Regions from separate parts of the Bradyrhizobium sp. USDA 372 genome, predicted to be linked through region 1. Evidence: predicted binding sites of a transcription regulator. Region 1 holds the regulator's gene; each other region holds the start of a gene.
What was found. Region 1 encodes PhoB, which activates phosphate uptake and scavenging genes when phosphate is short. Its sites were predicted from a motif close to TGTCATNNANCTGTCAT; they were not measured.
Positions count from the first base shown of each region.

Region 2: phnC (phosphonate ABC transporter ATP-binding protein) is a predicted target of PhoB. The motif match lies at 5,005-5,021, and genes of this name have one in related genera.
Region 3: AB7M16_RS20075 (DUF2794 domain-containing protein) is a predicted target of PhoB. The motif match lies at 4,759-4,775, and genes of this name have one in related genera.
Region 4: AB7M16_RS31985 (inorganic phosphate transporter) is a predicted target of PhoB. The motif match lies at 2,135-2,151, and genes of this name have one in related genera.

Region 1 is NZ_JBRJHR010000001.1:3,545,440-3,552,722, forward strand. It holds gene AB7M16_RS16855 (Hsp33 family molecular chaperone) at 303-1,310, opposite strand; gene argF (ornithine carbamoyltransferase) at 1,481-2,416, opposite strand; gene AB7M16_RS16865 (acetylornithine transaminase) at 2,416-3,624, opposite strand; gene AB7M16_RS16870 (GcrA family cell cycle regulator) at 4,085-4,597, shown strand; gene phoB (phosphate regulon transcriptional regulator PhoB) at 4,868-5,575, opposite strand; gene phoU (phosphate signaling complex protein PhoU) at 5,590-6,306, opposite strand; gene pstB (phosphate ABC transporter ATP-binding protein PstB) at 6,318-7,139, opposite strand; gene pstA (phosphate ABC transporter permease PstA) at 7,136-7,283, opposite strand, start outside.
Region 2 is NZ_JBRJHR010000001.1:4,795,566-4,802,848, forward strand. It holds gene AB7M16_RS22590 (hypothetical protein) at 1-118, opposite strand, end outside; gene AB7M16_RS22595 (selenium-binding family protein) at 167-1,567, shown strand; gene AB7M16_RS22600 (hypothetical protein) at 1,651-2,238, shown strand; gene AB7M16_RS22605 (DUF1045 domain-containing protein) at 2,368-3,066, opposite strand; partial or broken gene AB7M16_RS22610 (alpha-D-ribose 1-methylphosphonate 5-triphosphate diphosphatase) at 3,085-4,278, opposite strand; gene AB7M16_RS22615 (chloramphenicol acetyltransferase) at 4,275-4,946, opposite strand; gene phnC (phosphonate ABC transporter ATP-binding protein) at 5,122-5,931, shown strand; gene phnD (phosphonate ABC transporter substrate-binding protein) at 5,998-6,933, shown strand; gene phnE (phosphonate ABC transporter, permease protein PhnE) at 7,007-7,283, shown strand, end outside.
Region 3 is NZ_JBRJHR010000001.1:4,240,306-4,247,588, reverse strand. It holds gene AB7M16_RS20090 (ABC transporter permease) at 1-2,382, shown strand, start outside; gene AB7M16_RS20085 (Bax inhibitor-1/YccA family protein) at 2,659-3,450, shown strand; gene AB7M16_RS20080 (N-acetyltransferase family protein) at 3,674-4,204, shown strand; gene AB7M16_RS20075 (DUF2794 domain-containing protein) at 4,321-4,692, opposite strand; gene AB7M16_RS20070 (DUF1223 domain-containing protein) at 5,249-6,025, opposite strand; gene acnA (aconitate hydratase AcnA) at 6,256-7,283, opposite strand, start outside.
Region 4 is NZ_JBRJHR010000001.1:6,844,623-6,851,905, reverse strand. It holds gene AB7M16_RS31995 (putative DNA modification/repair radical SAM protein) at 1-640, shown strand, start outside; gene AB7M16_RS31990 (UdgX family uracil-DNA binding protein) at 640-2,082, shown strand; gene AB7M16_RS31985 (inorganic phosphate transporter) at 2,200-3,828, shown strand; gene AB7M16_RS31980 (M20 aminoacylase family protein) at 3,979-5,151, opposite strand; gene AB7M16_RS31975 (GMC family oxidoreductase) at 5,324-6,943, shown strand; gene AB7M16_RS31970 (metallophosphoesterase family protein) at 7,168-7,283, shown strand, end outside.

The sequences.
Region 1 (7,283 bases):
TCGAGGCACAGGTGGACAAGGCTGCTCCCGGCGGATCGGCCCGGACGGCCAGTCTACATCCGAAGGCCGCCACGAACCCCACAAGGGTACAGGGTGGGTTAGCCGAAGGCGTAACCCACCATTGTTTGTATCCGCAGAACCAGAAGAGGTGGGTTACGCTACGCTAACCCACCCTACGATGTCCGAGCGCTTGGCGAATAGCCTCTCCAGCCTCGTCATTGCGAGCGCAGCGAAGCAATCCGGACTGCCACCGCGGAAAGGCTCTGGATTGCTTCGCTGCGCTCGCAATGACGAAGGCGACGCTACGCGTCCTCCGCGCCTGCCTCGTGCGGCGTGAACTGGTACACCGATGAGCAGAACTCGCAGGTGACGACGACCTTGTCGTCCTTGACCATGGCGGCGCGGTCGTCGGGCGAGAAGCTCTTGAGCATCGCGGCGACCGCATCGCGCGAGCAGGAGCACCGCGCCTCGAGCACCTGCGGATTGAACACGCGCACGCCGCGCTCGTGGAAGAGGCGGTAGAGCAGCCGCTCGCCGGAGAGCTCGGGATCGATCAGCTCGACGTCTTCGACGGTTTCGATCAGCGAGCGCGCCTCGACCCAGGCATCGTCCTCGGTGACGCTGTGCACCTCGGTGCCGTCGGGAGCATCGCCGGGATGCAAGTCCGCCTGCCGCGCGCGCTCCGGCGCCTTCGGCAGAAACTGCATCAGCATGCCGCCGGCGCGCCAGCGATGCTTGCCGCCGTCGCTCGAGCGCCACTCCTCGCCGACCGCGAGGCGCACGCGCGTCGGGATCTGCTCGGAGCGCAGGAAATATTCATGAGCAGCATCTTCCAGGCTGCCGCCATCGAGCGCAACCAGGCCCTGGTAGCGGCTCATGTCGGGGCCCTGGTCGATGGTCATGGCGAGATGGCCGCGACCGAGCAGCGTGCCGGAATCTTTTGCCGTGCCCAGGCGCGAGGCATCAAACCGCGCATAGGCGCGCAGACGGTCCGGGGCCTTGTAGTCGACCACCAGGAACGACACCGGGCCATCGGTCTGGGCCTGAAGAATGAAGCGGCCCTCGAATTTGAGCGCCGAGCCGAGCAGCGTGGCCAGCACGATGGCCTCGCCGAGCAGCTTGCCGACCGGCGCGGGATAATCGTGCTTGGTGAGGATGTCGTCGAGCGCAGGGCCAAGCCGCACCAGGCGCCCGCGCACGTCGAGCGCGTCGACCTCGTAAGGCAGCACGGCGTCATCGACCGGAACCGATGATGGCGCGCGAACCGGGCCTTCAGGCCCGGTATTCATGTCAGGAGATTGGAAAACCATGGCGCATTATCTGGGGTCGGTGGGCGGAAATGGAAGGGGAACGGCCGCATTCCGTCGTCCTCAGAACGACGGGCCGCGCAGCCCGGATGGAGCGCAGCGTAATCCGGGGAGATCGTTCCGCACGCTGAGAACCCCGGATTTCGCTGCGCTCCATCCGGGCTTCAGAAAGGTCACTTCACCGCGTCGAAGCACCAGGCCAAGATGCCCTTCTGCGCATGCAGGCGGTTTTCGGCCTCGTCGAACACGACCGATTGCGGGCCGTCGATCACTTCATCCGTGACCTCCTCGCCGCGATGGGCCGGAAGGCAGTGCATGAACAATGCATCCGCCTTGGCCAGCGACATCAGCTTGGCATTGACCTGGTAGGGCTTGAGCACGTTGTGACGGTGCTCGCCCTCCTTGTCGCCCATCGACACCCAGGTGTCGGTGACGACGCAATCGGCGCCGCGCACCGCGGCCTCGGGATCGGTACCGAGCACGATCGGCGCGCCCGTCGCCTTGATCCAGTCCCGCATGACCTTTTTCGGTGCGAGCTCCGGCGGCGTTGCGACGTTGAGCTGGAATTTGAAGCGCTCGGCGGCATGGGCCCAGGACGCCAGCACGTTGTTGTCGTCGCCGGTCCAGGCCACCGTCTTGCCCTCGATCGGGCCGCGATGCTCCTCATAGGTCATGAGGTCGGCCATCACCTGGCAGGGATGCGAACGCCGGGTCAGGCCGTTGATGACGGGCACCGTGGCGTTGGCCGCAAGCTCCAGCAGCGCATCGTGATTGAGGATGCGGATCATGATGGCGTCGACATAGCGCGACAGCACCCGCGCGGTGTCGGCGATGGTCTCGCCGCGGCCGAGCTGCATCTCGGCGCCGGTGAGCATGATCGCCTCGCCGCCGAGCTGGCGCATGCCGACGTCGAACGAGACGCGGGTGCGGGTGGAGGGACGCTCGAAGATCATCGCCAGCGTCTTGCCTTCGAGCGGCCTGACCGGCTGCTGCGCCTTCTGCTTCGCCTTCATGGCGGAAGAGGCGGCGAGCATGCTCTTGAGCTCCGACAGCGGCAGCTCGTTGATGTCCAGGAAGTGCTTTGGAGCTTTGTTGGGCGTCGTGCTCATCAGCTTGCCGCCCGCTTGGTCTGACTGGAGGAGATCGCCGTGCAGGCGCGTTCGAGCCGGCCGACGCTGTCCTCGATTTCCGCTTCGGTGACGATCAAGGGCGGCAGGAAGCGCACGACATTGTCGCCGGCCCCGACGGTGAGCAGCTTTTCGGCGCGCAGCGCCGTGACGAGATCGCCCGAGGGCACCACGGCCTTGATGCCGATCAAGAGGCCCTCGCCGCGCACCTCGCTGACGACATCGGGGTGACGATCGATCACGGAGGCGAGCTTCTGCTTGAGCAGCAGCGACATCTTCTGCACGTGGTCGAAGAAGCCGGGCTTGAGCATGACGTCGAGCACGGCGTTGGCAGCCGAGATCGCGAGCGGATTGCCGCCGAAGGTGGAGCCGTGCGAGCCGGGCCCCATGCCGGCGGCCGCATCCGCGGTCGCCAGCACCGCGCCGATCGGGAAGCCGCCGCCGAGCGCCTTGGCGAGCGACATCACGTCCGGTGTGACGCCGGTGCGCTTGTAGGCAAAGAGCTCGCCGGTGCGGCCCATGCCGGTCTGCACCTCGTCGAAGGCGAGCAACAGGCCGCGCTCGTTGCAGAGCTCGCGCAGCGCCTTCAGGAAGGCGGGAGGTGCAGCACGAACGCCACCCTCGCCCTGGATCGGCTCGATCAGAATGCCGGCGGTGTGCGGGCCGATCGCCTTCTTCACGGCGTCGAGGTCACCGTGCGGCACCTGATCGAAGCCGTCCATCGGCGGACCGAAGCCCTCGAGATATTTCGCAGATCCCGTCGCAGCCAGCGTCGCCAGCGTGCGGCCATGGAAGGCACCCTCGAAGGTGATGATGCGATAACGCTCCGGATGGCCCTTGGAGAAGTGATGATGGCGGACGAGCTTGACCACACCTTCCAGCGCCTCGGCGCCGGAATTGCAGAAGAACACGAAGTCCGCGAAGCTCTCATTGCAGAGGCGGCTTGCGAGCTTCTCGCCATCGGGGCTCTGGAACAGGTTCGACATGTGCCAGAGCTTCGTCGCCTGCTCCTGCAACGCCTTGACCAGCGCGGGATGAACGTGGCCGAGCGCATTCACCGCCACGCCCGAGGTGAAATCGAGATAGCGATCACCATTGGTCGCGATCAGCCAGCAGCCTTCGCCGCGCTCGAAACCGAGGTCGGCCCTGGCGAAGACGGGGAGCAAATGCGGCGCGGCGCTGTTAGTCATGACGTCACTTGAATGTTGCGGACGGTGTGAGGCACGCATTGCGCAACGCACCATTGACCGGCCCCGGAAAACGAAACGTGCCGCCTTTTAAGGGCGGCACGTGGCACTATCTTATGCTTGGAAAGACGGGTGTCAATGCCGCCCGGAAAGCCTCGCGAAACGCTGAATCCGTAGTCTTGCGGTGCCGATTTTGCGGGTTTTTCGCCACGGAACATGTGGAAGCGAGTCGGCGGACTCTTGCGCGGGAGTCACGCCATATTGTAGCGTTTGGACTGTCAGATACGACATCTCGTGCAGCAGTTCTGATCCCAAAAGTCCTCATGTACCGGCGTAAACGTTCGGGCGTCTTGAGCGCGCCCGGCGAGCCTTAAGGGATTCTGGCGGCACGGGTTTTTCAAGGCTTTAGGCAATCGCGGCGAAGGCTCCAGGATGGCAGGCGCGCTGCGAGGGAAAGGGTGCAATGACGGTTTTGACCTGGTCCGATGATCGCGTCGAGCAGCTGAAGAAGCTCTGGGAGGCCGGACTTTCGGCCAGCCAGATCGCGGCGGAGCTCGGCAATGTGACCCGCAATGCCGTGATCGGCAAGGTGCACCGGCTCGGCCTGTCCGGCCGCGCCAAGAGCCCTTCATCGGCAGCGCCGCGGCCGCGCAAGGCACGGCCCGCGCAGCACATGATGCGCGTGACGCGACCCGTTGCGCGCGGTAACACCGCGCTGGCGCAGGCCTTCGAGGTCGAGGTGGAAGCCGAGCCGGTTACCTACGACAACGTGGTGCCGATGAGCCAGCGGCTGTCGCTGCTGGAATTGAACGAGGCGACCTGCCACTGGCCGGTCGGCGATCCCTCGAGCCCGGATTTCTTCTTCTGCGGCGGCAAGGCGCTCTCGGGCCTGCCCTATTGCGCCCAGCATTCGCGCGTGGCCTATCAGCCCGCAGCGGACCGCCGTCGCGCACCGGCGAAGCCGAGCACGCGCTGAGCTTGCGGGATTAGTTGATCGCCGAGATTACAGCCGTCACACGATGACGGCGCCACCTACTCAGTGTCATCCCCGCGAAGGCGGGGATCCATAACCACAGGGCGCAATTGCTGCGCGAGATGGTCACGCCGGGTCTTCGCCAAACAAAGTCCTTGGGTTGATCGCGACGAGCGCAAGCGCTCGCGCTGAGATCCCGGGCTCGCGCTGCGCGCGCGCCGGGATGACGGCTGAGATTGTGGCCACAGCTCGCCAAACAACAGCTCGAAACGCCTACGTCTGCTCGGCCTTCGCGAAGCGATCATCCAGCGCGTAGCCGGCGCCGCGGACGGTGCGGATCGGGTCCTGCTCGCGGCCGAGATTGAGCAGCTTGCGCAGGCGGCCGATATGGACGTCGACGGTACGCTCATCGATATAGATGTCGCGGCCCCAGACGCTATCGAGCAGCTGCTCGCGCGAGAACACGCGGCCGGGATGCTCCAGGAAGAACTCCAGCAGGCGATATTCGGTCGGGCCGAGATCGATCGGCCGGCCCGAGCGCGCCACGCGGCGCTTGTCGCGGTCGAGCTCGATGTCGCCATAGGCGAGCACGGTGGCGAGCCGCTCGGGGCTGGCGCGCCTGAGCAGACCCTTCACGCGCGCGAGCAGCTCCGGCACCGAGAACGGCTTGACGATGTAATCGTCGGCGCCGGTTGCGAGGCCCCGTACCCGCTCGCTCTCCTCGCCGCGCGCGGTGAGCATGATGATCGGCAGCTGCTTGGTCTCGGGACGGGTCCGAAGCCGCCGGCACAGCTCGATGCCCGACAGGCCCGGCAGCATCCAGTCGAGCACGATCAGATCGGGAATGTGCTCCTTGAGGCGGGTGTCGGCGTCGTCGCCGCGCATCACCGTCTCGACGTCATAGCCGTCGCCTTCGAGGTTGTAGCGGAGAAGCTCGGTGAGAGCTTCCTCGTCCTCTACCACCATAATGCGTGCGCCCATGTTGTCGTCGCTCCTTAGGTATTCGGCACCGTCGTGGCGAAGGTCGTCATGTCGCCCTTCGGCCGCTTGTCGGTGATCGCCTGGCCCTCGATCATGTAGAACACGGTCTCGGCGATGTTGGTGGCGTGGTCGCCGATCCGCTCGATGTTCTTGGCACAGAACATCAGGTGGATGCAGAACGAGATGTTGCGCGGATCCTCCATCATGTAGGTGAGGAGCTCGCGGAACAGCGAGGTGCAGATGGCGTCGACTTCCTCGTCGCCCTTCCACACCGCCATCGCCGCCGGCAAATCGTGCGCGGCATAGGCGTCGAGCACGCTCTTGACCTGCTGCTGCACGAGGTCTGTCATGTGCTCCAGGCCGCGGAACAGCTTGAGCGGATGGAAATCCGTCTCCAGCGCCGCGACGCGCTTGCCCATGTTCTTGGCAAGATCGCCGATGCGCTCGAGATCGGTCGCAACGCGCATGGCGCCGACGATCTCGCGCAGGTCGACGGCCATCGGCTGGCGGCGGGCGATGGTGAGCACGGCGCGCTCCTCGATGCGCTTCTGCAGCGCGTCGAGATCGGCGTCGGTGGTGACGACGCGCTGGCCGAGTGCCACGTCGCGGCGGATCAGCGCGTCGACGGAATCGACGATCATGCGCTCGGCGATGCCGCCCATCTCGGCGACCAGGCGAGTGAGCTCCTGAAGGTCGCTGTCGAAGGCCTTTACGGTATGTTCAGAACCCATATTCCGTCTCCTCAGCCGAACCGGCCGGTGATGTAATCCTGCGTGCGCCGATCGCTCGGCGACGTGAAGATCTTGCTGGTATCGTCGAACTCGATCAACTCGCCGAGATACATGAAGGCGGTCTTGTCGGAGACGCGCGCCGCCTGCTGCATGTTGTGGGTGACGATCGCGATCGTGTAATTCTCGGACAATTCCTGGATCAGCTCCTCGACCTTGGCGGTCGAGATCGGGTCGAGCGCCGAGCAAGGCTCGTCGAACAGGATCACCTCGGGCCGCACCGCGACGGTGCGGGCGATGCAGAGGCGCTGCTGCTGGCCGCCGGAGAGCGACAGGCCGGAGGCATTGAGCTTGTCCTTGACCTCATTCCACAGCGCGCCGCCGCGCAGCGCCTTCTCGACGCGGCCGTCCATCTCGGACTTCGAGATCTTCTCGTACAGACGAATGCCGAAGGCGATGTTCTCGTAGATCGTCATCGGGAACGGCGTCGGCTTCTGGAACACCATGCCGACCCGGGCCCGCAACAGGTTGAGGTCCAGCTTGGCGTCGAGGATGTTGGTCTGGTCGAGCAGCAGCTGGCCGGTGGCGCGCTGGCCCGGATAGAGGTCGTACATCCGGTTGAAGATGCGCAGCAGGGTCGACTTGCCGCAGCCCGACGGGCCGATGAACGCCGTGACGCGGTTGGTGCCGAGCGTCAGATTGATGTTCTTCAGCGCGTGGTGCTCACCGTAGTAGAAATTCAGGTTGCGCGCGGTGACCTTGGCGGGCGCCTCGGGCAGCGGCTGCGAGCCGGGATGAACGGTCGGCGCGCTGACGGAAACAGACATTTCACTCATTTTGCAGTCCTCTCGGCGCCAAGGATGCGCGCGCCAATGTTCAGGGCAAGCACGGTCAGGGTGATGAGCAGCGCGCCGCTCCAGGCGAGTTGCTTCCAATATTCGTAGGGGCTCTGCACGAAGTTGTTGATGGTGACAGGTAGG
Region 2 (7,283 bases), 1.3 Mb from region 1:
CAATTCCGCCAGTTTCCGCCGGCCCGGCGATGGCATATTGTACGCCCGCCAACCGGCCCTGCGGAGAATCCCAGGCATCGCGCAACAAGACATCGCGCAACAGCTCTTCTTTTGCCACGATCCCGAGCCAGGTTGGTGCAAACCGACAGAACAGGGAGGCAGTGCCATGACGATGAGGCCGGATCCCACCTTTCACGCATCGCCCAAGCTTGCGATGGAAGCGCCTGCGGAGAACTTCGCTTACACCTTGCTGCTCAGTCCGGATTTCTCAAAGCCGGACGCTCTCGCGGTCATCGACGTCAAGCCGGGATCGCCGACCTACAGCCAGATCGTCCACACCGTCACAATGCCCAACAAGGGCGATGAGTTTCATCACTTCGGCTGGAATGCCTGCTCCTCCGCTCTGTCGCCGCTCGCCGGACACGCCTTCATCGAGCGGCGCTATCTCATCATCCCCGGGCTGCGCTCGTCGCGGATCTACGTCATCGACACCAAGCCCGATCCGACCCAAGCCAAGATCCACAAGATCATCGAGCCAGAGGAGGTCTTCAAGAAAACCGGCTACTCGCGGCCGCACACGATCCATTGCGGGCCGGACGGCATTTACGTGAGCACGCTGGGCGGCGGCGGCAAGGACGGCACCAACGGACCTCCGGGCGTCTTCATCATGGATTGCGAGACGTTCGAAGTTCTTGGACGATGGGAGATCGACCGTGGCCCGCAGACGCTGCATTATGATTTCTGGTGGAATCTGCCGCGCGACTACATGGTGACGAGCGAATGGGCGTTGCCGCCGCAGTTCGAGAACGGGATCGTCCCGGAAGATCTGCTTGCGAACAAATATGGCCATCGTCTCCACTTCTGGGACCTTCGCGCCCGTCGCAACGTCCAGACCATCGACCTCGGCGCCAATCATCAGATGGCGCTGGAGGTGCGGCCGGCGCACGATCCGGTTCGCGAGTACGGGTTCGTCGGTGTGGTGGTCGACACCACCAACCTCGAAGCATCGATCTGGACCTGGTGGCGCGAGGATGGAAAATTCCATGCCGAGAAGACGGCGACGATTCCTCCTGAACCCGCGCCCAAGGAGCAGCTGCCGCCGCTGCTGCAGGGATTTGGCGCCGTGCCGCCGCTGGTGACGGACATCGACCTGTCGATGGATGACCGGTTTCTCTATGTCTCGTGCTGGGGGACGGGTGAGATGCGCCAGTACGACGTCAGCGATCCCAGAAAGCCGAAGCTTGCGGGCTCAGTCCACATCGGCGGTATCGCGCGGCGCACGCCCCATCCGAACGGCAAGGCCTTTGCGGCAGGTCCGCAGATGGTCGAGATCAGCCGCGACGGCCGGCGCGTGTACTGGACCAATTCGCTCTATTCCACCTGGGATGACCAGTTCTATCCCGACGGGGTTCCGGGCGTGGAAGTCATGGCGAATGTCGGTCGCAACGGTGGCCTCGAGCTCGACAAGAACTATTTCGTGAGTTTCCCCGACGGATATCGTGCGCACCAGATCAGGCTCGAGGGCGGCGACTGTTCGACGGACTCCTTTTGCTACCCGTCGGTCTAGATGGGACGCATGCGAGCCCGGCCCTTGGCTGGCTGTGGCTCGCGCTTGTTGCGAGCGGCCTCTACCACGGGGTCAATCCGGGAATGGGATGGCCGCTCGCCGTTTCGGCCGGGCTCATGGACAAGAGCCCGCGCGCGCTCTTCCGTGCATTGTGGGCTCTGGCGGCCGGGCATCTGCTGGCAACACTTCTCGTGTTGCTGCCGTTCGCCTTCCTGCTCGTGCTGGCCGCGTGGCAGCGCCCGATCCAGATCGTCGCGAGCCTTCTCGTCATCGGCTTTGGCGTCTATCGGCTGATCGACCGGCGTCATCCGCGCACGCTGGCACGAATTCCGCCGACGCAATTGGCGCTCTGGTCATTTGCCGTCGCCATCGCTCACGGCGCCGCCCTGATGCTCGTGCCGATCTATCTCGGGCTCTGCAAGGCCTTCGAGCTCGATGCCGGCCATGAGGCGGCGGGCGCGCTGATGAAGGCAAATCTCGGGATGGCGGTGCTGGTGTCCCTGGTGCACGTTGCCGCCATGGTCGGCGCCGGCGGATGTCTGGCGTGGCTGGTCTACCGCCATCTGGGATTGAGGTTCGTCTCGCGAAGCTGGTTCAACCTGGATGCAGTCTGGGCGACCAGCCTCGTTGTGGTTGGCGCGGTGGCGCTCGCTTTCAATCTTGCGAGCTAGCGCTAATTTGGTTGAGTATGTCTTTCAAACGTCATTGCGAGCGAAGCGAAGCAATCCAGATTTTCCCTCTGGAAACAGTCCGGATTGCTTCGTCGCTTCGCTCCTCGCAATGACGGAGGACGTGGTGAACTATCTTGCCAGAGCCCACTCGCCGGTGATGCGAAATCTTGCCTTGGCATCATCCTGCTTGAACAGCGCGATGCGGTCGACCGCTAGCGCGTCGAGCTTCAGCGCCGCAAAACGCTCCCGCAGCATCGCCAGGATCGGCCCGCGCCGTTCCGCATCCAGGCGCCCCGTCAGCGTCATGTGGAAGCGGAATTCTTCCATCACGTAGGGATAGCCCCAGCGGTCGAGATAGTCCCGCTGCCGCTCGCTGAGCTTCTCCGGCTTGCGCCGGGCGCGATCTTCCGCCGTCAGCGCGGCGCGAAATGGGTCGAACTCGCGAACGCAATCGGCGGCAAGTTGCTGCAGAGCTTCGACCGGCGCGGCCGGAATAACAGCAATGAAGCCGCTGATGGAATCCACAATTGGCGAGATCACGGGATGCGGCCGCGCCTCGGCGGCGAAGGCCGCGCAGGCAGCCTTCAGATCGACCTCGGTCTTGCCCGATACCAGGGCCATCGGCGCCTTCAGCGTGGCGTGAAAGCCGTATTTGCGGGGATCGGCGCTGACCTCGCGCCAGTCCGGCGCGACATGCAGCGCTTGTCGCGGAAACGGCAGCTCGTCTCCGGTATAGGCGTCATAGCCGAGCAGCTCGGCGCCGAAGCGGGAGAGGGCGCTGTCGCTGCCGGTGGCAAAATAGATCGCGTAGCGGGGGAAACCTGTCATTACCTCAGCATAACCAATTCATGCCGCAACGATAGCCTCGCGCGGCGTTGCTGCCGTGGTGAGCAGCCGCGTCGCGTCGGTGAGATGCACGAGCTTGCCGCCTGAGATCACCGCGATCAGCCGCGGCCGCAGCTCCAGGCTGTCGTCGACGAGGAGAATGTCAGCGCGGCGTCCCTCCGCGAGCAGGCCGCGATCGGTGAGGCCGGTTGCGCGCGCCGGGCCGGCGGAGACCAGATCCCAGGCCTGAGCCAGCGGCACCACGCCATCGGCGGCCAGGCGGAACGCGGCGAGCAGCTGCGCCGGATAGTAATAGTCCGACGCCAGCACCGAGCAGAGCCCTTTGGCGATCATGTCGGAGGCCCTGGTCCAGCCGGTGTGGCTGCCGCCCCGCACGACGTTCGGCGCGCCATAGACGATGGCATCGCCGTGGCTGGCCGCAGCGCGCGCCGTTTCCTCGTTGATCGGAAATTCCGCGATCAAGGCGCCGAGCTCGCGAAAGTCCCGGCGCATCGTTGGGCTCGCGTCGTCATGCGAGAGCATCCGCACCTCGGCTGCGCGGGCAAAAGCGGCCAGCCGTGATACCGAAGCCGGCACCTCGGCGGCGCGCGAGACCACGCGCTCGACCAGCTTGTCAAAATCCTCGCTCGACAGCCCGGTGCGCTCCACCATGCGGTTGCGCTTGCGCGGCTTGGCCATGTCGGCGACCGTGCCGTCCATGTGATCATTGAAAGCGAACAGGTCGACGCGGCCCTCGCTGAGTCATTGTGCAATCTCGGCCTCGGCATCGAGATTGTAGGTCTCGTGCCGCAGGTGGAAGCGGGTGTCGGCGGCGAATTGCGGGCGCTGCCGCTCGATCGCCTCCATCAGGCCGCGCGCATTGTCGGCGCTGCGCAGGCCCGGCTCCCAGGAGCAGGTCGTGGCGTGAAACACGGTGGTGATGCCATTGCTGATCGCCTGGCGGTCGCTGTCGGCGAGCGCAACGTCGATCGGAAAGTCGACGCCGGCGCGCGGCATCATCTGCCGCTCGAAGGCATCGCCATGCAGATCGACGATGCCGGGCAGAACCAGCAAGTCACGCGCGTCGAGCGCCAGCCGCGCCCGGCCGCGAGAGGCATCGATCGCTGCAATGTCCGTTCCGGAGACGAGAAGAGAGGTTTCGGCGAGCTCGGCGCCGATCAAGGCCCGGCCGCCTTCGATGAATATGTCTGTCACGCGACCGCGCTTCGTTTGCTGGCAGGGGAATTGGCGAGTGAGCTTGCCCGTGCTTCGTATGTCGAGAGGAAATCTTCAATCCCGAGCTTGCGGAAATGGGGCAGCGCCTCGCGCAATTTGTCGTGATCCCAGTCCCACCAGGCAAGCTTTGCAAGGCGTCCGGCGATCTCCTCCGAGAACCGCCGCCGTACGATACGGGCTGGGTTGCCGGCGACGATGGTGTAGGCCGGCACGTCCTTGGTGACGATCGCGCCGGCGGCGATCACCGCGCCGGTGCCGATGTTGCGGCCCGGCAGCACGATCGCGCCATGGCCGATCCAGACGTCATGGCCGATATGAACGTGATGCTGGCGCCGCCAGTCGAAGAACTCGGAATCGTCGCTCGCACCCTCGAAATAGGCGCTGGAGCGGTAGGTGAAGTGAGCCTGCGTGGCGCGATGCATCGGATGGTTGCCGGGATTGATCCGGGTCATCGCCGCGATCGAACAGAATTTTCCGATGGTGGTGTAGGTGATCTGCGCGTCGTTCACGACATAGGAGTAATCGCCCATCGCCACTTCATGCAGGATGGTGCGGGCGCCGACCTCGGTATAGGCGCCGAGCCTGGTCTCGTGCAGCTTGGCCGAGGGATCGACGGTCGGCTGAACCGAAAGAGCTTTGGCGGCCATGTTGCATCCGAAGTGCGAGGGCGGGGCGTTTTTCTTCGAGCGGCTGGATGACGATGTCATGACAACGAGATGACAGGGGATGACGTGCGTAGGATCGCCGCATCGCAGCGCGTGTGTCACACAAGTGTTAAGCACGGGCGTTAGCGGTTGGCTCCAGCTACTCTGGAGCCCCTGTATGCTGGTGGTTGAAGGCCTGACGTGTCGCTTCGGCGCGAAAGCCGCGGTGGACGACGCTTCGTTTCAAGTTTCCCCCGGTGGCTTCGTCGGTGTGATCGGGCGATCCGGAGCCGGCAAGTCGACGTTGCTGCGGACCATCAATCGCCTTGTGACGCCGACCGGGGGACGCATCCTGTTCGACGGCGTCGACGTCACCTTGCTGCGCGGCAAGGAGCTGCGGCAGTGGCGCGCCCGCTCGGCGATGATCTTCCAGCAGTTCAATCTGGTCGGTCGGCTCGACGTGCTCACCAATGTCCTGATGGGTCGTCTCGCCACGATGCCAGCCTGGCGCTCGCTGTCGCAGGCCTGGCCCGAGCAGGACAAGGCGCTGGCGATGTCGGCGCTCGAGCAGTTCGACATCGCTTCGCTCGCTGCCCAGCGGGCCGACCAGCTCTCCGGCGGCCAGCAGCAGCGCGTCGCGATCGCCCGCGCGCTGGTGCAGCAGCCCGACATCATCCTCGCCGACGAGCCGATCGCCTCGCTCGATCCGCGCAACACCAAGATCGTGATGGATGCGCTTTTGCGTATCAACAAGCATTTCGGCATCACGGTGCTCTGCAACCTGCATTCGCTCGATCTCGCCCGCACCTATTGCGACCGCCTGATCGGAATGGCCGCCGGTCGCGTGGTGTTCGACGGCGCGCCGGCCGCGCTGACCGATCACGTCGCGCGCGAGCTCTACGATCTCGAAGCTGCCGACGTCGTGGGTGGCCTGCCTGTCCCGGCGCCCGAGGGCGTGCCGGCGCTCGGAACCGCCGCGGCCGCCTAAAGCCGCATCGCACCTGTTCAATTGCCAGTTTGCGTCAACCGACCCCCAACCGATGAAGAGGGTATCATGATCACTCGCAGATTAATCCTGGCTGGCGCCGCTGCGCTCGCTTTCACCGCCTCCGCCTCGGCCGACGACTGGAAGGCCAAATACCCCGAGCTGACCTTTGCGGTCGTTCCGGCCGAGAACGCGTCGGGCGTCACCGAGCGCTGGGCACCGTTCATGACTTATCTATCGAAAGAACTCGGCGTAAAGGTCACGCTGCGCATCGCCAACGACTATGCCGCGGTGATCGAAGGCCAGCGCGCCGGCAATATCCACATCGCCAGCTACGGCTCGGCCGCGTTCGCGCGTGCCCGCCTGACCGGCGTCAAGGCCGAGGCCTTCGCCAACGACATCAACGCCGACGGCTCGACCGGCTACTATTCCGTGTTCTTCGTCAAGGCAAGCAGCGCCTACAAGAAGATCGACGACCTGAAGGGCAAGAACCTCGGCCTCGTCGACCCGAACTCGACCTCCGGCAACAACGTGCCGCGCTTCGAGCTCGACAAGATGGGCATCCACGATGCCGACGCCTATTTCGGCAAGGTCGTCTTCACCGGCAGCCACGAGAACGCGATGCTGGCGCTGGCGCAGGGCACGGTCGAAGTCGCTGCCAACCAGTGGACCAGCGACGACGATTCCACGCTGGCGCAGATGCTGACCAAGGGGATGCTGAAGAACGCCGACGGCTCGGCGATGAAGAAGGACGATTTCCGCATCATCCACAAATCGGCGCCGATCATCAACGGCCCCTATGCCTACAATTCCGACCTGCCGGAAGACGCCAAGACCGCCATTGCCAAGGCGTTCTTCGACGCGCCGGCCAAGGACAAGGCCGCGTTCGACCGTCTCTCCGACGGCCAGAAGAAGGGCTTTCATCCCGCCACCACCAAGGACTGGGATGGCACGATCGAGCTGATCAAGTTCGTCGACGCACTGCGTAAGAAGAAGGCGTCCTGAGTCTTCGGGACGATGCACCTGAGCCGGGTCCCAAAGACCCGGCTCTTTCTTTGACGGGACCTGTTTCGACCCCATGACGACAGCGGTTTCGATCCTCCCCGAGCAGCAGCTCGCCGCGCTCAACGCTGCCTATCGCCAGGCGGTTTCACGCAGGCGGCTTCGTCTCCTGTTGGGAGCGGGCGTGTTTGCCGCCGCGCTGGCTCTCGCCGCGATCGGCGCCGAAGTGAATTTGCGCACGCTGTTCACCTATTTCGGCAACTTCGTCAGCTATTTCGACCGCATCCTCACGCTCGACAGCGGCCAGCGGGTCTGGACCGATGTCGGCGAGTGGTTCTGGGGCTGGCGCAAAT
Region 3 (7,283 bases), 690 kb from region 1:
GGCCGCACGCTGCTCGGCGGCGACGTCTCGTTCGTGCTGTTCCAGCGCGAGGCCAAGCCGGAAGAGGTCGCGTTCCTGCGCTCGCGCGGCACGCTGTCGACCGCTGCGACCTTGCGCGGCATGGCGCGTTCGGCTGACGGCAAGCTGGCGCTGGTGGAGATGAAGGCGGTCGATAGCACCTATCCGATGCTGGGACAGCTGACGCTGGCGCCGCCCCTGCCGATGGCCGATCTGCTCGCCGAGCGTGACGGTGCGTTCGGCGCCGCCGCCGATCCGACGCTGCTGGCGCGGCTTTCGCTCAAGACCGGCGACCGCGTCACCATCGGCGCGGCGACCTTCCAGATCCGCTCGACGGTCGAGGCCGAGCCCGACAAGCTCGCGGGCGGCATCGGCTTCGGGCCGCGCTTTTTGATCAGCGAGGCGGCCTTGCGCGCCACCGGCCTGATCCAGCCCGGCAGCCTGGTGCGCTGGGTCTACCGGGTCAAGCTGCCGGAGGCTGCGAACAACGAGCGCGCCACCGAAGCCTTCATCGCGGATGCGCGCAGCGCCGCGCCGCAAGCCGGCTGGGAGATCCGCAGCCGGTCCAATGCCTCGCCGCAGCTCGAACGCAATATCAGCCGCTTCACGCAGTTCCTGACCCTGGTCGGCCTTGCCGCGCTGCTGGTCGGCGGCGTCGGGGTCGCCAATGCCGTCAAGAGCCACATCGACCGCAAGCTCGAGGTGATCGCCGCCTTCAAGGCCGTCGGCGCCACCGGCCGGGACGTGTTCGGCATCTACCTGGCGCAAGTGGTCCTGCTGGCGGCGATCGGATCCGTGATCGGCCTTGCGCTCGGCGCCGCGATGCCCTTTGCCATCGTTGGCCTGTTCGGCAAGCTGCTGCCGCTGCCGGTGGTGCCGGCCGTGCATGCCGACGAGCTCGCGCTGTCCTTCGTCTACGGCCTCCTCACTGCGCTTGCCTTCGGCCTGTGGCCGCTCGGGCGCGTGCACGACGTGCCGGTGGCCGCGCTGTTCCGCGACACCATCAGCTCCGAATGGCACCGGCCGCGCGCGGGCTATCTCGTGTTCATGGGGGTCGTGATCGCACTGCTCGTCGCGGTCGTGATCGGCCTGTCGTTCGACAAGCGCATCGCCGCGGTGTTCGTGGCCTCCTCGGTCGTCGTGTTCGCCTTGCTGCGCGGCATCGCCGCCCTGCTGATGGCGATCGCACGCCGGCTGCCGCGGACGCGGCTGCCGATGCTGCGGCTTGCGATCGCCAACATCCACCGGCCGGGCGCGCTGACGCCTTCAGTCGTGCTGTCGCTGGGACTCGGGCTCGCCGTGCTCGTCACCATCACCCAGATCGACGGCAATCTGCGCCGGCAGTTCCTGGCCGCACTCCCCGACCAGGCACCGTCGTTCTTCTTCATCGACATTCCGAGCGCGCAGGCCGAGCAGTTCGACGCCTATCTGCACCGGATCGCCCCCGGCGCCCGAATCGAGGACGTGCCGATGCTGCGCGGGCGCATCGTCGCCGCGCGCGGGGTGCGCGCCGAGGAGCTCAAGCCCACAACCGATTCCGAATGGGTGCTGCAGAGCGACCGCGGGCTGACCTACACCGCCGAGCTGCCCAAGGGCTCCAAGGTGGTCGAGGGCGAGTGGTGGCGCGCCGATTATTCCGGCCCGCCGCTGGTCTCGATGGAGAAGAAGATCGCCGACGGGCTCGGCCTCAAGCTCGGCGACGAGGTGGTGGTCAACGTGCTCGGCCGCGACATCCCGGCGAAGATCAGCAATTTGCGCACGATCGACTGGCAGGGGCTCGGCATCAATTTCGTCCTGGTGTTCTCGCCCAACGCCTTCAAGGGCGCGCCGCACACCCACATCGCGACGCTGACGGAAGCGGGCGGAAATGCGGCGGGCGACGGCAAGATCATCAAGGAGATCGCCGACGCCTATCCGATGGTGACGAGCGTGCGCGTGCGCGAGGTGATGGAGACGGTCGGCTCGGTCGTGACCAATCTGGCCCTGGCGATCCGCGGCGCCAGCGCCGTGACCCTGATCTCGGCGATCCTGGTGCTGGGCGGGGCGCTCGCCGCCGGCCACCGCCACCGGGTCTATGATGCGGTGATCCTGAAGACCCTGGGCGCGACGCGGCTGCGGCTGCTCGGCGCCTATGCTCTCGAATACCTCCTGATCGGCCTTGCCACCGCGGTATTCGGGGTGATCGCCGGCAGCATCGCGGCGTGGATGATCGTCACGCGGCTGATGACGCTGAGCTTCGTCTGGCAGGCCGGCAGCGCCGCCGGCGTGGTCGCGGCCGCGCTGGTCGTCACCGTCGGGCTCGGCCTTGCCGGCACGCTGCTGGCATTGAACAAAAAGCCCGCGACGGTGTTGCGAAATTTGTGACAAATTGAAGCGGCGGATCGAGCCGGAATCGCCCCGGTTTCCGCGATTAACCACGCTGCTCGTCAGCTCCACGTCAGGATTACCGCCAAGGGCGACATTCGGCCGCGCGTGGAAGGTTGCAGCGAATGTGTTAGTTTCCCACATATCGAATGGGTTCGGGGCCCCGATTGTGAGCCAAAATTTAGTCGGCTGGCAGCGGTCTCCGAGATTGAATTTGACGAACCGGCGGCATGGCGACCCTCATGCCGGACCGGACCAACCAACGGGAATTCGACCATGTCGGACCTAGACCGTAACTACGCTTCTCCTTTCGGCAGGGCCGCCGGGCGTGTCGACGCCGCGACGGTCGATGCCGGCCTGCGCGCCTATATGCTGCGCATCTACAACTACATGAGCATTGGCCTGGCCATCACCGGCCTTGCCGCGCTCGGCGTCTACATGGCCGCCGTGACCGACGTCCCGACGGCGGACGCCGTCCGCGTCGGCAAGCTGTTCCTGACGCCGTTCGGCTACGCCATGTTCGTCAGCCCCCTGAAGTGGCTGTTCATGCTCGCGCCGCTCGCGATGGTGTTCGTGATCTCGGCGGGCATCAACCGCCTGGCCCCCTCGACCGCCCAGATCCTGTTCTGGGTGTTCTCGGCGCTGATGGGCATCTCGCTGTCGTCGATCTTCCTGGTGTTCACCCACACCTCGATCGTGCGGGTGTTCTTCATCACCGCGGCCACCTTCGGTGCGCTGAGCCTCTACGGCTACACCACCAAGCGTGACCTGACCGGGATGGGCTCGTTCCTGTTCATGGGCCTGATCGGCATCATCATCGCCAGCCTGGTGAACCTGTTCCTGGCCAGCTCGATGCTGCAGTTCATCGTCTCGGTGGTCGGCGTGCTGGTGTTCTCGGGCCTCACCGCGTGGGACACCCAGCGGCTGAAGAACGACTACATCTACGGCTATGCCTCGGCCGGCGGTGACATCGCAGAGCGTGCGGCCATCACCGGCGCACTGTCGCTGTACCTGAACTTCATCAACCTGTTCACGCTGCTGCTGCAGCTCCTCGGCCAGCGCGAGTAGGCGACAGGACCGAGCGAACGACACGAACCCCGGCCGAGAGGCCGGGGTTTTTGTTTGGGGGGTCGCGGGGGCGGCCACAAACACCGTCATTGCGAGCGCAGCGAAGCAATCCAGAGTCCCTCCGCGGATGCATTTCTGGATTGCTTCGCTGCGCTCGCAATGACGCTGCGGAGGCGGCGTAGCCCCCTTCCAGCAGTCGGATGAAGGCTCTATCCTTCCCGCCATGTCCGCACCCGATATCAGGCCCACCACCGAGGCCGACCTTCCCGCCATCACCGCCATCTACCAGCAGGCCGTCCGCGAGGGCACGGCGACGTTCGAGCTGGAGCCGCCTGACCTTACGGAGATGACGCGCCGCTATCGCGCGCTGATCGACGGCGGCTATCCCTACTTCGTCGCCATGCTGGACGGGAGCGTGGCCGGCTATGCCTATGCCGGCGCTTACCGGCCGCGGCCTGCCTACCGCTTCACGGTGGAGAACTCGATCTATCTGGATCCGTCCTTCCACCGCCGCGGCGTCGGCTCGCTGTTGCTGGAACGGCTGATCGCCGAATGCGAGACGCGCGGCTTCCGCCAGATGATCGCGGTGATCGGCGATTCCGCCAATGCCGGATCGATCGGCGTGCACACAAGGTGCGGCTTCAAGATGATCGGCACGCATCCCAGCGTCGGGCTGAAATTCGGGCGCTGGCTGGACACGGTGATGATGCAGCGCGACCTCGGCGAGGGCGCGCGCACGGTGCCGGGGAAGTAAGCTCGGTTTCGTAAGGGTGGGCAAAGCGCAAGCGTGCCCACCGTTCGCGGCGATTGAGATAGGACGTGGGCACGGCGCGGTGCGCCTTTGCCCACCCTACGGCAGCGTTCGTGCCGCTACACCACCGCCAATTTCCGATCGATCACCAGCAGCACGCGCTCGAGCTCGTGGCCGCGGCGCAGGATCAGGCCGGTCGCCGAGATCACGCTGTACATGCCTTGCTTGCGCGCGAGGCGCGGGTCCTTCTCGATGCGGTAGATCGGCACTTCCGAGGCACGGCGATAGACCGAGAACACGGCGCGGTCCTTCAGGAAGTCGATGGCATAGTCGCGCCACTCGCCGTCGGCGACCATGCGACCGTAGAGATTGAGAATCCGGTGCAGCTCGAGCCGGTTGAAGGTCACCCGGTTCGGCGGCGCATGCGCCGCGGCGGGACGCGCCGCCGCGCGCTGCTCGCTCGGCTCGGCATCCTCCGACGTCAGACTCATGGGAAGCGCCTCCTCATCGCACGGCTATGACCCGGGTCCGCGAAGACCGTCCCCGGAACCGCGTTCATGACACTTGCATGATTGCGCCAACCGTTCCGCGCCGCAAGGGGCTCAACCGGTCGAATCGACAGTGCGTCGGGGCACACGCAAGGGTGGAACTCCGTCGCGGCAAACCGTCACGGGATCGTTAGCAGGAATCATAGTATCGCCGCTTTTCCGCCAACCGCCCGCCGCCCTGCATTGCGAAAAGACTGGTGTGCGTTGACCCGGTCCTTTCGGTTCCGGATTCCTCAGCCCCCAGCCCCCCGGGGTCGAACAGGATCGGGTCTGTACGCACGACAAGGAGGGCCAACGCAAGTTGGTCCTTTTTTGTTTGTGTCGGGATGTTTCCGGTGACTGTCATTCCGGGGCGCGCCTCTTGGCGCGAACCCGGAAATCCATTGCTCAGCTTGCACAATGGATCGATGGATTCTCAGGTGCGCAATTGCGCAGCATAGTTCGCGCTTCGCGCGCCCCGGAATGGCGAAGCATCAGTTGCTGAGACGTTCTGCTTGCTTCAATGCAGCGACGTGTACGCCGCACCCAACATCGGGCCCGGTCGCTCGCGGCTGCCGTCCTGGACGTAGACCACTGCGCCGTCGACGCCGTCGCGCGTGAGATTTTCGATCGGCACCGTCCAGCTCTCTGGACGGCCGGTCCAGTCGCCGACCTTGAGCAGGTTGCGCACCACGTTGTGATAGGTGACCTGCTGTCCGCGGTTCTCGCCGCGGGTGATCGCGATCGGCACCGACTTGGCGATCGAGCAGATCCAGACCTCGCCATGCGAGACCGTGGGCTCCTTGCTCGCGGCCACCGACACGTTGATCTGCTTGCCCGAGAGCGACATCGTCACCGGCACGCTCATCACGCCGTTGCCCTTGTCGGTCTTGCCGATCGCGTTCTCGATGCCGGCGCGATCGCTGCCGATGACATGCGTGGAGCCGTTGACCACGACCTGTGGCGTGTAGACCTCGCGGTCGCCGCGCATGCGCGAATAGGCGCGCTGCCGTGCAGAGAAACGCGAATCCGCCAGCGTGTCCTTCCAGCCGAGATAGTCCCAATAATCGATCGGCATGCTCAGCGCGATGACCGAGGGATCCTTGGAGAGATCGCCGATGATCTGGTCGGCGGGCGGGCAGGAGGAGCAGCCCTGCGAGGTGAACAATTCGACGACGGCGCGGGGATCAGCCTCGGCAGGACGAATGACGGCGATGATCGCACATATGCCGAGAGCTCCCGACCAGAGGGCACCGGACCAACGTGGAATCAGATGGGAAGCCGTCATTGTCGTCATGTCGAACGCCGCACACCGTTGCTCTCAGGGGAAATCTTATCGCCGGATGGTCACCGTAGTCTTACGGGGCGCGGTACATTCATCCATCCGGGCCACCGTCCAAGGGGAGGTATTCCGCCGGGCGGGCCCATCTGAAGCGTACCGCAAACGCGCGAAGGCGGCCTTTGATAGGCCGCCTTCGTTAAGGCTTCTACTCACTTCGCAGTGAGCCATCGTTCACAAATCCGCGCTTACGCCGCGAGCTTGCGCAGCACGTAGTGCAGGATGCCGCCGTTGCGGTAGTAGTCGAGCTCGTCCAGCGTATCGATGCGGCAGAGCAGCGAAACGCGCTGCAGCGAACCGTCGCCGGAGACGATCTCCGCGGTCAGCTTCTGGCGCGGCTTGAGGTCGCCGACGAGGCCGCGCAGCGTGACCTTCTCGTCGCCCTTGAGGCCCAGCGACGACCAGGAGGTGCCTTCCTCGAAGGTCAGCGGCAGCACGCCCATGCCGACCAGGTTGGAGCGGTGGATGCGCTCGAAGCTCTGGCAGATCACGGCGCGCACGCCGAGCAGGCGCGTGCCCTTGGCGGCCCAGTCGCGCGAGGAGCCGTTGCCGTATTCGGCGCCGGCGAACACCACCAGCGGCACCTTCTCTTCCTGGTACTTCATCGCGGCGTCGTAGATCGACATCTGCTCGCCGTCGGGCCAGTGCTTCGTCAGGCCGCCCTCGGGGATGTTGCCATCGGCGCCCTTCAGCATGAAGTTCTTGATGCGGATATTGGCGAAGGTGCCGCGCATCATCACTTCATGGTTGCCGCGGCGCGTGCCGTACTGGTTGAAGTCGGCCGGACGCACCTGGTGCTCGCTGAGATATTTCCCGGCGGGCGAGGTGAGCTTGATCGAGCCGGCCGGCGAGATGTGGTCGGTCGTGATCTTGTCGCCGAACATGGCGAGGATACGCGCCTCGACGATGTCGGTGACCGGCTCCGGCTCCTTCTTCATGCCATCGAAGTAAGGCGGGTTCTGCACATAGGTCGAGGACATGTTCCAGCGATAGGTCTCGCTCTCGACCGTCTTGATCTTGCGCCAGTTGGTGTCGCCCTTGAACACGTCGGCGTACTTCTTCTTGAAGATCGACGCGGTCACGAACTTCTTCATGAAGGCGTTGATCTCCTTGGTCGTCGGCCAGATGTCCTTCAGGTACACCGGCTTGCCGTCCTTGCCCTCGCCGAGCGGCTCGGTGGCGAGATTCTTGGTGACGCTGCCGGCGAGCGCATAGG
Region 4 (7,283 bases), 3.3 Mb from region 1:
GCTGGACGAGGCCGAGGAGAACCGCACAACGAAAACAAAGGCCAAGCCGCAGCGCTTCGCGCCCGCAGGCCAAAGCACGCAGATGATCGTCGGCGCAGACAGCGCCTCCGATCACACCATTCTCCACACCAGCGCCAACCTTTACGGCGCCTACCGGCTGCGGCGCGTCTATTACTCCGCCTTCAGCCCGATCCCCGATGCCAGCCGCGCACTGCCCCTGCGCGCGCCGCCGCTGCTGCGCGAGCACCGGCTCTACCAGGCCGACTGGCTGATGCGGTTCTACGGCTTCGATGTCGGCGAGATCGTCGACGACAGCGCGATGCTGCCGCTCGACATCGATCCCAAGCTCGCCTGGGCGCTGCGCCACCGCGACCGCTTCCCGCTCGACGTCAACCGCGCCAGCCGTGAGGAACTGCTGCGCGTTCCGGGCTTCGGCACCAGGACGGTCGACCGCATCATCGCAACAAGGCGCACCACCACGATCCGCCTCGCCGATCTCGCGCGGCTGCATGTGCCACGCAACAAGGCGCTGCCGTTCATCGTCCTCAGCGATCACCGCCCCTCATCGCATCGTCTCGATTCCGCCGGGCTGATCGAACGGTTCAAGCCGAAGGCAACGCAACTGGGATTTGGCTTCTGATGCAGTACATCACCCTCGACACCGAAACCGATTTCGACGGCTGGCGCAATGCCGCGCGCAGCCTCGTGCTTCACCACGTGCCGCCCAGCGACGTCACCTGGACCGTGCAAGGCGGCGAAGCCGAGTTGTTCGCGTCCCCCGCGCCGTCTCCGATCCTCGAGGTGAACGACGGTACCTTCAACGTATCAGGCAAATTCGTCGAGCTCGCCAAGGCGGCGATCCTGCATCGCGACGGCGAGCGCTTTGCGATCCTCTATCGCTTGCTGTTCCGGTTGAAGGACAACCACGATCTCATCGAGGTCGCGACCGATCCTGATGTCGCGCGCGTCACTTCCATGGCGAAAGCGGTCTATCGCGACGAGCACAAGATGCATGCCTTCGTCCGCTTCCGCGAGATCGGCCGGGAACGCCAGGCGCATTACGTCGCCTGGTTCGAGCCGGAGCATCATATCGTCGAGCTCGCCGCGCCGTTCTTCGTCAAGCGCTTTGCCGACATGCCCTGGTCGATCCTGACCCCGGACCTCTGCGCGCATTGGGACGGCCATGCGCTCTCGTTCACGCCGGGCGTCAGCAAGAGCGAGGCGCCGGGCGAAGACCGTCTCGAGGAAACCTGGCGGCGTTACTACGCTAGCATCTTCAATCCGGCCCGGCTCAAGGTGAAGGCGATGCAGGCCGAGATGCCGAAGAAATATTGGAGGAACCTGCCCGAGGCTTCGATCATTAAGCCCTTGATCGAGGACGCCGAACGCATGACCGGTGCCATGATCGCCAATGCCGCAACCGATCCGCATAAGCCTCAGAAGCGGCCGGAGGCTCCGATGAAACGCAAGCCAGCTGCCGACGATCTCGAAACGCTCCGCGAGGAGGCCGCGCATTGCCGCGCCTGCCATCTGTACAAGGACGCGACGCAGACCGTGTTCGGCGAAGGCCCTGAGAATGCCAACATCATGTTGGTCGGCGAGCAGCCCGGCGACAAGGAAGACCTCGCCGGTCACCCCTTCGTCGGCCCGGCCGGGCAGATGCTCGACCGCGCGCTGGAGGAGGCCGGCGTCGACCGCAAGAAGGTCTATGTCACCAACGCGGTGAAGCACTTCAAATTCGTGCCGCGCGGAAAGATCCGTCTGCACCAGAAGCCGAACACCCCGGAGATCCGGGCGTGCCGGCAATGGTATGAGCGGGAAGTTTCGGCAATCCAGCCCGATCTCATCGTGGCGATGGGCGCAACTGCCGCGCAGAGCGTGTTCGGCAAGATCACTCCCATCGGCAAGAACCGCGGCCGATTGATCGATCTTCCCGACGGGCGCAAGGCGCTCGTGACGGTGCATCCGTCCTATCTGCTGCGGCTGCCCGATCCCGAAGCCAAGGTGCTGGAGTATCGACGCTTTGTCGAGGATCTGAAGATCGCCGCCGGCTTGCAGAAGAAGGCCGCACGCGCCGCCTAAGCACTGGCAGGACAACGGCATACTTGCAGGAAAACGGCTTTCGCGCCTCGGTTGTCATCCAGGCTTCAAATCCATCGCGGACAATGCCTTGACCTGAAAGTTAAGGGGCGTCCAGACATGACCGATGTTGCATTCGACCGCGCGGTAGCAGATCCCGCGCCCGTCCAGCCGGCCTCGCGGCCAAATCTCGACAAGGGCTTCAATCCGCTGACGATGATCCTGTTCTTCGGCATCCTCGCCGCGGGCCTGCTGTTCGTCGCCTACAGCATCTATGTCGACGTCAATGCCACCGGCGCGCGGGTCACGACCTACCTGCCCTACATCCTCCTGTTCGTCGCGCTCCTGATCGCGCTGGGCTTCGAATTCGTCAACGGCTTCCACGACACCGCCAATGCGGTGGCGACCGTGATCTACACCCATTCGCTGCCGGCCGAAGTCGCGGTGATGTGGTCGGGCTTCTTCAACTTCCTCGGCGTGCTCCTGTCCTCCGGCGCGGTCGCCTTCGGCATCGTCTCGCTGCTGCCGGTCGAGCTGATCCTCCAGGTCGGCTCCAGCGCCGGCTTTGCCATGGTGTTCGCGCTGCTGATCGCCGCGATCCTGTGGAATCTCGGCACCTGGTTTTTCGGCCTGCCCGCCTCCTCCTCGCACACGCTGATCGGCTCGATCATCGGCGTCGGCGTCGCCAACGCCGTCATGCGCGGCCGCGACGGCACCTCGGGCGTGGACTGGACCAAGGCGACCGAGATCGGCTACGCGCTGCTGCTGTCGCCCCTGTTCGGCTTCATCTGCGCCGCCACGCTGTTGCTCCTGCTCAAGTTCATCGTGCGCAACCCGGCGCTCTATTCCGCGCCGGAGGGCAACAAGGCGCCGCCGCTGTGGATCCGCGGCCTCTTGATCGCGACCTGCACCGGCGTCAGCTTCGCGCACGGCTCGAACGACGGCCAGAAGGGCATGGGCCTGATCATGCTGATCCTGATCGGCACCGTGCCGACGGCCTACGCGCTCAACCGCGCGCTGCCGGAATCGCAGGTCGTCCAGTTCCAGAAGACCTCCGATGCGGCCGCCAAGGTGATCTCGGCGAAGGGCGCCGGCCACAGCATCATCGGCGATCCCCGCCCCGCCGTGACGCAGTACATCACGCTGCGCCACATCAACGAGGGCACCTATCCCTCGCTTGCCGTGCTGGTGAAGGATGTCGGCGACCAGGTCGCCAAATATGGCACGCTGAACAAGGTGCCCGCGGAAGCCGTCGGCAACACCCGCAACGACATGTACATGACCTCCGAAGCGATCCGCTTCCTGATGAAGGACAAGGAGAACGATCTCACCAAGGAGGAGATCGCGACGCTGAACGCCTACAAGGGATCGCTCGATGCCGCCACGAAGTTCATCCCGAACTGGGTGAAGATCGCGGTCGCCATCGCGCTCGGCCTCGGCACCATGATCGGATGGAAGCGCATCGTCATCACGGTCGGCGAGAAGATCGGCAAGAGCCATCTCACCTACGCGCAAGGAGCGTCCGCCGAGCTCGTGGCCGCCGCCACGATCGGCGCGGCCGACGTGTTCGGCCTTCCGGTCTCCACCACGCATGTGCTGTCGTCGGGCGTCGCCGGCACCATGGCGGCGAACGGTTCGGGCCTGCAATGGTCGACGATCCGCAACCTGCTGATGGCCTGGGTGCTGACGCTGCCCTGCGCGATCATGCTGTCGGCGACGCTCTATGTGATCTTCTCGCGGATGTTCTGAGAGTCGCTCCCTCTCCCCGTTCTTACGGGGAGAGGGCTGGGGTGGGGGGCTCCATCCGAGAAAATAGTGACAGATGGACTCGCGGAGAGTCCCCCTCACCCGGCGCTTCGCGCCGACCTCTCCCCGCAAGCGGGGCGAGGTGACGAAAAGCTACGACGCCGCGAGCTGCTCCTCGACCAGCTTCACCCAATAGGACGTGCCGTAGACGATCGCCTCGTCGTTGAAATTGTAGGCGGGGTGATGCAGGCCGGCGCTGTCGCCGTTGCCGCAGAAGATGAAGGCGCCTGGCCGCGCTTCCAGCATGTAGGCGAAATCCTCGCCGCCCATCAGCGGCGCCATCTCGTGCACATGGGATTCGCCCGCGACCTGCGTGGCGATGCGCCGTGCCACCTCGGTTTCCGCGGCATGGTTGTTCACGACGGGATAGTTGCGCTTGTAGTGCAGGTCGATCTTGGCGCCGGTGATCTGCGCCACGCCCGCCACGACCTCATGCACGCGCTTCTCGACCAGCTTGCGCACCTCCGGCGTCAGCGTGCGGATGGTGCCTCTCAGCGTCGCGGTCTGCGGAATGACGTTGCGGGCGTTGCCGGCGTGGAACTCGCAGATCGAGATCACCGCCGATTCCAGGGGATCGACGCTGCGGGAGACGATCGACTGCAGGGCCGTGATTACCTGCGCGCCGACCAGCACGGAATCGACGCATTTGTGCGGACGCGCGGCGTGGCCGCCGAGGCCTTCGATCATAATGTCGACCTCGTCGGTCGCCGCCATGATGGGGCCTGGCCGGATCGCGAACGAGCCGACCGGGATGCCTGGGCCGTTGTGCATGCCGTAGACCTGCTCGATGCCGAAGCGCTCCATCAGGCCGTCCTTGACCATGGCCGCGCCGCCGGCGCCGCCCTCCTCGGCGGGCTGGAAGATCACCACGGCATCGCCGGCAAAATTGCGCGTCTCGGCGAGATAGCGGGCCGCCCCGAGCAGCATCGCGGTGTGGCCGTCATGACCGCAGGCGTGCATCTTGCCGGGTGTCTTGGAGGCGTAAGGCAGATTGGTCTGCTCCTCGACCGGCAGCGCGTCCATGTCGGCACGCATGCCGATCACCTTGAGCCCCTCGCCGGCCGGCTTGTTGCCCTTGATCACGCCGACAACGCCGGTCTGGCCGAGGCCAGTCACGACCTCATCGCAGCCGAACTCCCGCAGCCGGTCCGCAACGAATGCTGCGGTGCGGTGGACATCGTACAGCAGCTCGGGATGCTGATGGATGTCCCGCCGCCAGGCCTGGATATCGGGTTGAAGGTCGGCGACGCGGTTCACGATGGGCATGGAAGGTCTCGAGCTGGTTGGAAATACAGGACTGTCTACCATGCAAGCGTCGGTCCACCCAACCGCCGGCAATCGGGGTCTAGCCCTGTTCACCCGGCATGGCCGGGCTTGTCCCGATCGGCTGCGTCGGCCTATTAGACGAACGCAAAGAGACCATTCGGGTGGAAGCAGAATGCCGAGGCGGCTTGAAGGTGAGTTTGACTACATTGTCGTCGGAGCCGGTACGGCAGGCTGTATCATCGCGAACCGGCTGTCAGCTGATCGCAACAACCGCGTCCTCATCCTGGAAGCCGGCGGCGACGACAATTGGATCTGGTTCCACATTCCGGTCGGCTATCTCTTCGCCATCGGCAATCCGCGTTCGGATTGGATGTTCAAGACCGAGGCCGAGCCCGGCCTGAACGGCCGTTCGCTGGCCTATCCGCGCGGCAAGGTGATCGGCGGCTGCTCGGCGATCAACGCCATGATCTCGATGCGCGGCCAGGCTGCCGACTACGATCACTGGCGCCAGCTTGGCCTGACCGGCTGGGGCTATGACGACGTGCTGCCGCTGTTCAAGCGCCTCGAGGACCACTTCCTTGGCGCCAGCGAGCATCACGGCGCCGGGGGCGGTTGGCGCATCGAGGCGCCGCGGCTGTCATGGGCTGTTCTCGATGCCGTCGGTGACGCGGCCGAGGAGATGGGCATCAAGCGCATCCCGGATTTCAACACCGGTGACAACGAAGGCACCAGCTATTTCCATGTCAACCAGAAGCGCGGCCGGCGCTGGTCGTCGGCGCGCGGCTTCCTCAAGCCCGCGCTCAACCGTCCGAACCTGCGGCTCGAGAAGCACGTGCTGGTCGACCGCCTCATCATCGAGCAGGGCCGCGCCGTCGGCGTGCGCTTCATCCAGAACGGCGAGATCATCGAGGCGCGCGCGAAGCGCGAGGTGGTGCTCTCGGCAGGCTCCATCGGCTCGGTGCAGGTGCTGCATCGCTCCGGCATCGGCCCTGCCGACTGGCTGTCGCCGCTCGGCATCGACATCGTCATGGACAAGCCCGGCGTCGGGCGCAATCTCCAAGACCATCTCCAGCAACGCGCGATCTACAAGGTCGAGGGCGTGCGCACGCTGAACGAGACCTATTACAATCTGTTCCGCCGCGGCCTGATGGGGCTCGACTACGCCTTCCGCCGCCGCGGTCCGCTGACCATGGCACCCTCGCAGCTCGGCATCTTCACGCGCTCCGATGCGACGCGCGCCCGCGCCAACATCCAGTTCCACGTGCAGCCGCTGTCGCTCGACAAGTTCGGCGATCCCCTGCATCGCTTCCCTGCGATCACCGTCAGTGCCTGCAATCTGCAGCCGACCTCGCGCGGCACCGTGCGACTGCGTTCGGCGAGCCCGGACGAGAAGCCGATCATCGCGCCGAACTACCTGTCGACGGACGACGACCGCCAGGTCGCCGCCGACGCCATCCGCACCACGCGACGCCTGATGCAGCAGAAGGCGCTGGCAAAATACCGGCCCAGCGAATATCTGCCGGGGCCGACGGTCGGCGATGACGACGCCTCGCTGGCAAAGGCCGCCGGCGACATCGGCACCACCATTTTCCACCCTGTCGGCACCGCGAAGATGGGCACGGCAAACGACCCGATGGCGGTGGTGGATGAGCGCCTGCGCTTCTATGGCCTTGGCAATTTGCGCATCGTCGATGCCTCGATCATGCCGACGATCACATCGGGCAATACCAACACGCCGACCGCGATGATCGCCGAGAAGGGTGCGACGATGATCCTGGAGGATGCGAAGTAAACGCTATCGTGTCCCGGACGCGGCGCAGCGCGAAGCGGTGCGACGCTGAGCCGGGACCCATTGCGGCCCTGGGTCCCGGCTCTGCGGCGCACCGCCAAGCGGCGCTGCGCCTTGTCCGGGACACGAGACTGCACTCACGAAATCGTCATCGCATCCGGGAATAAGTCCCCCGCTCCTCCGATCACCTCCCCGAAGCCCAATTCCGGGCGACGTGGAGAGGCGCGATGAGCGGACACAATCACGGGGACGACGGCGTCAGCCGCCGCAAGGTGCTGGAGTGCATGACCTGGGCCGGCACCGGGGTGCTCTGGACCGTCACGGGCGGCGTGCCACGCTCGAT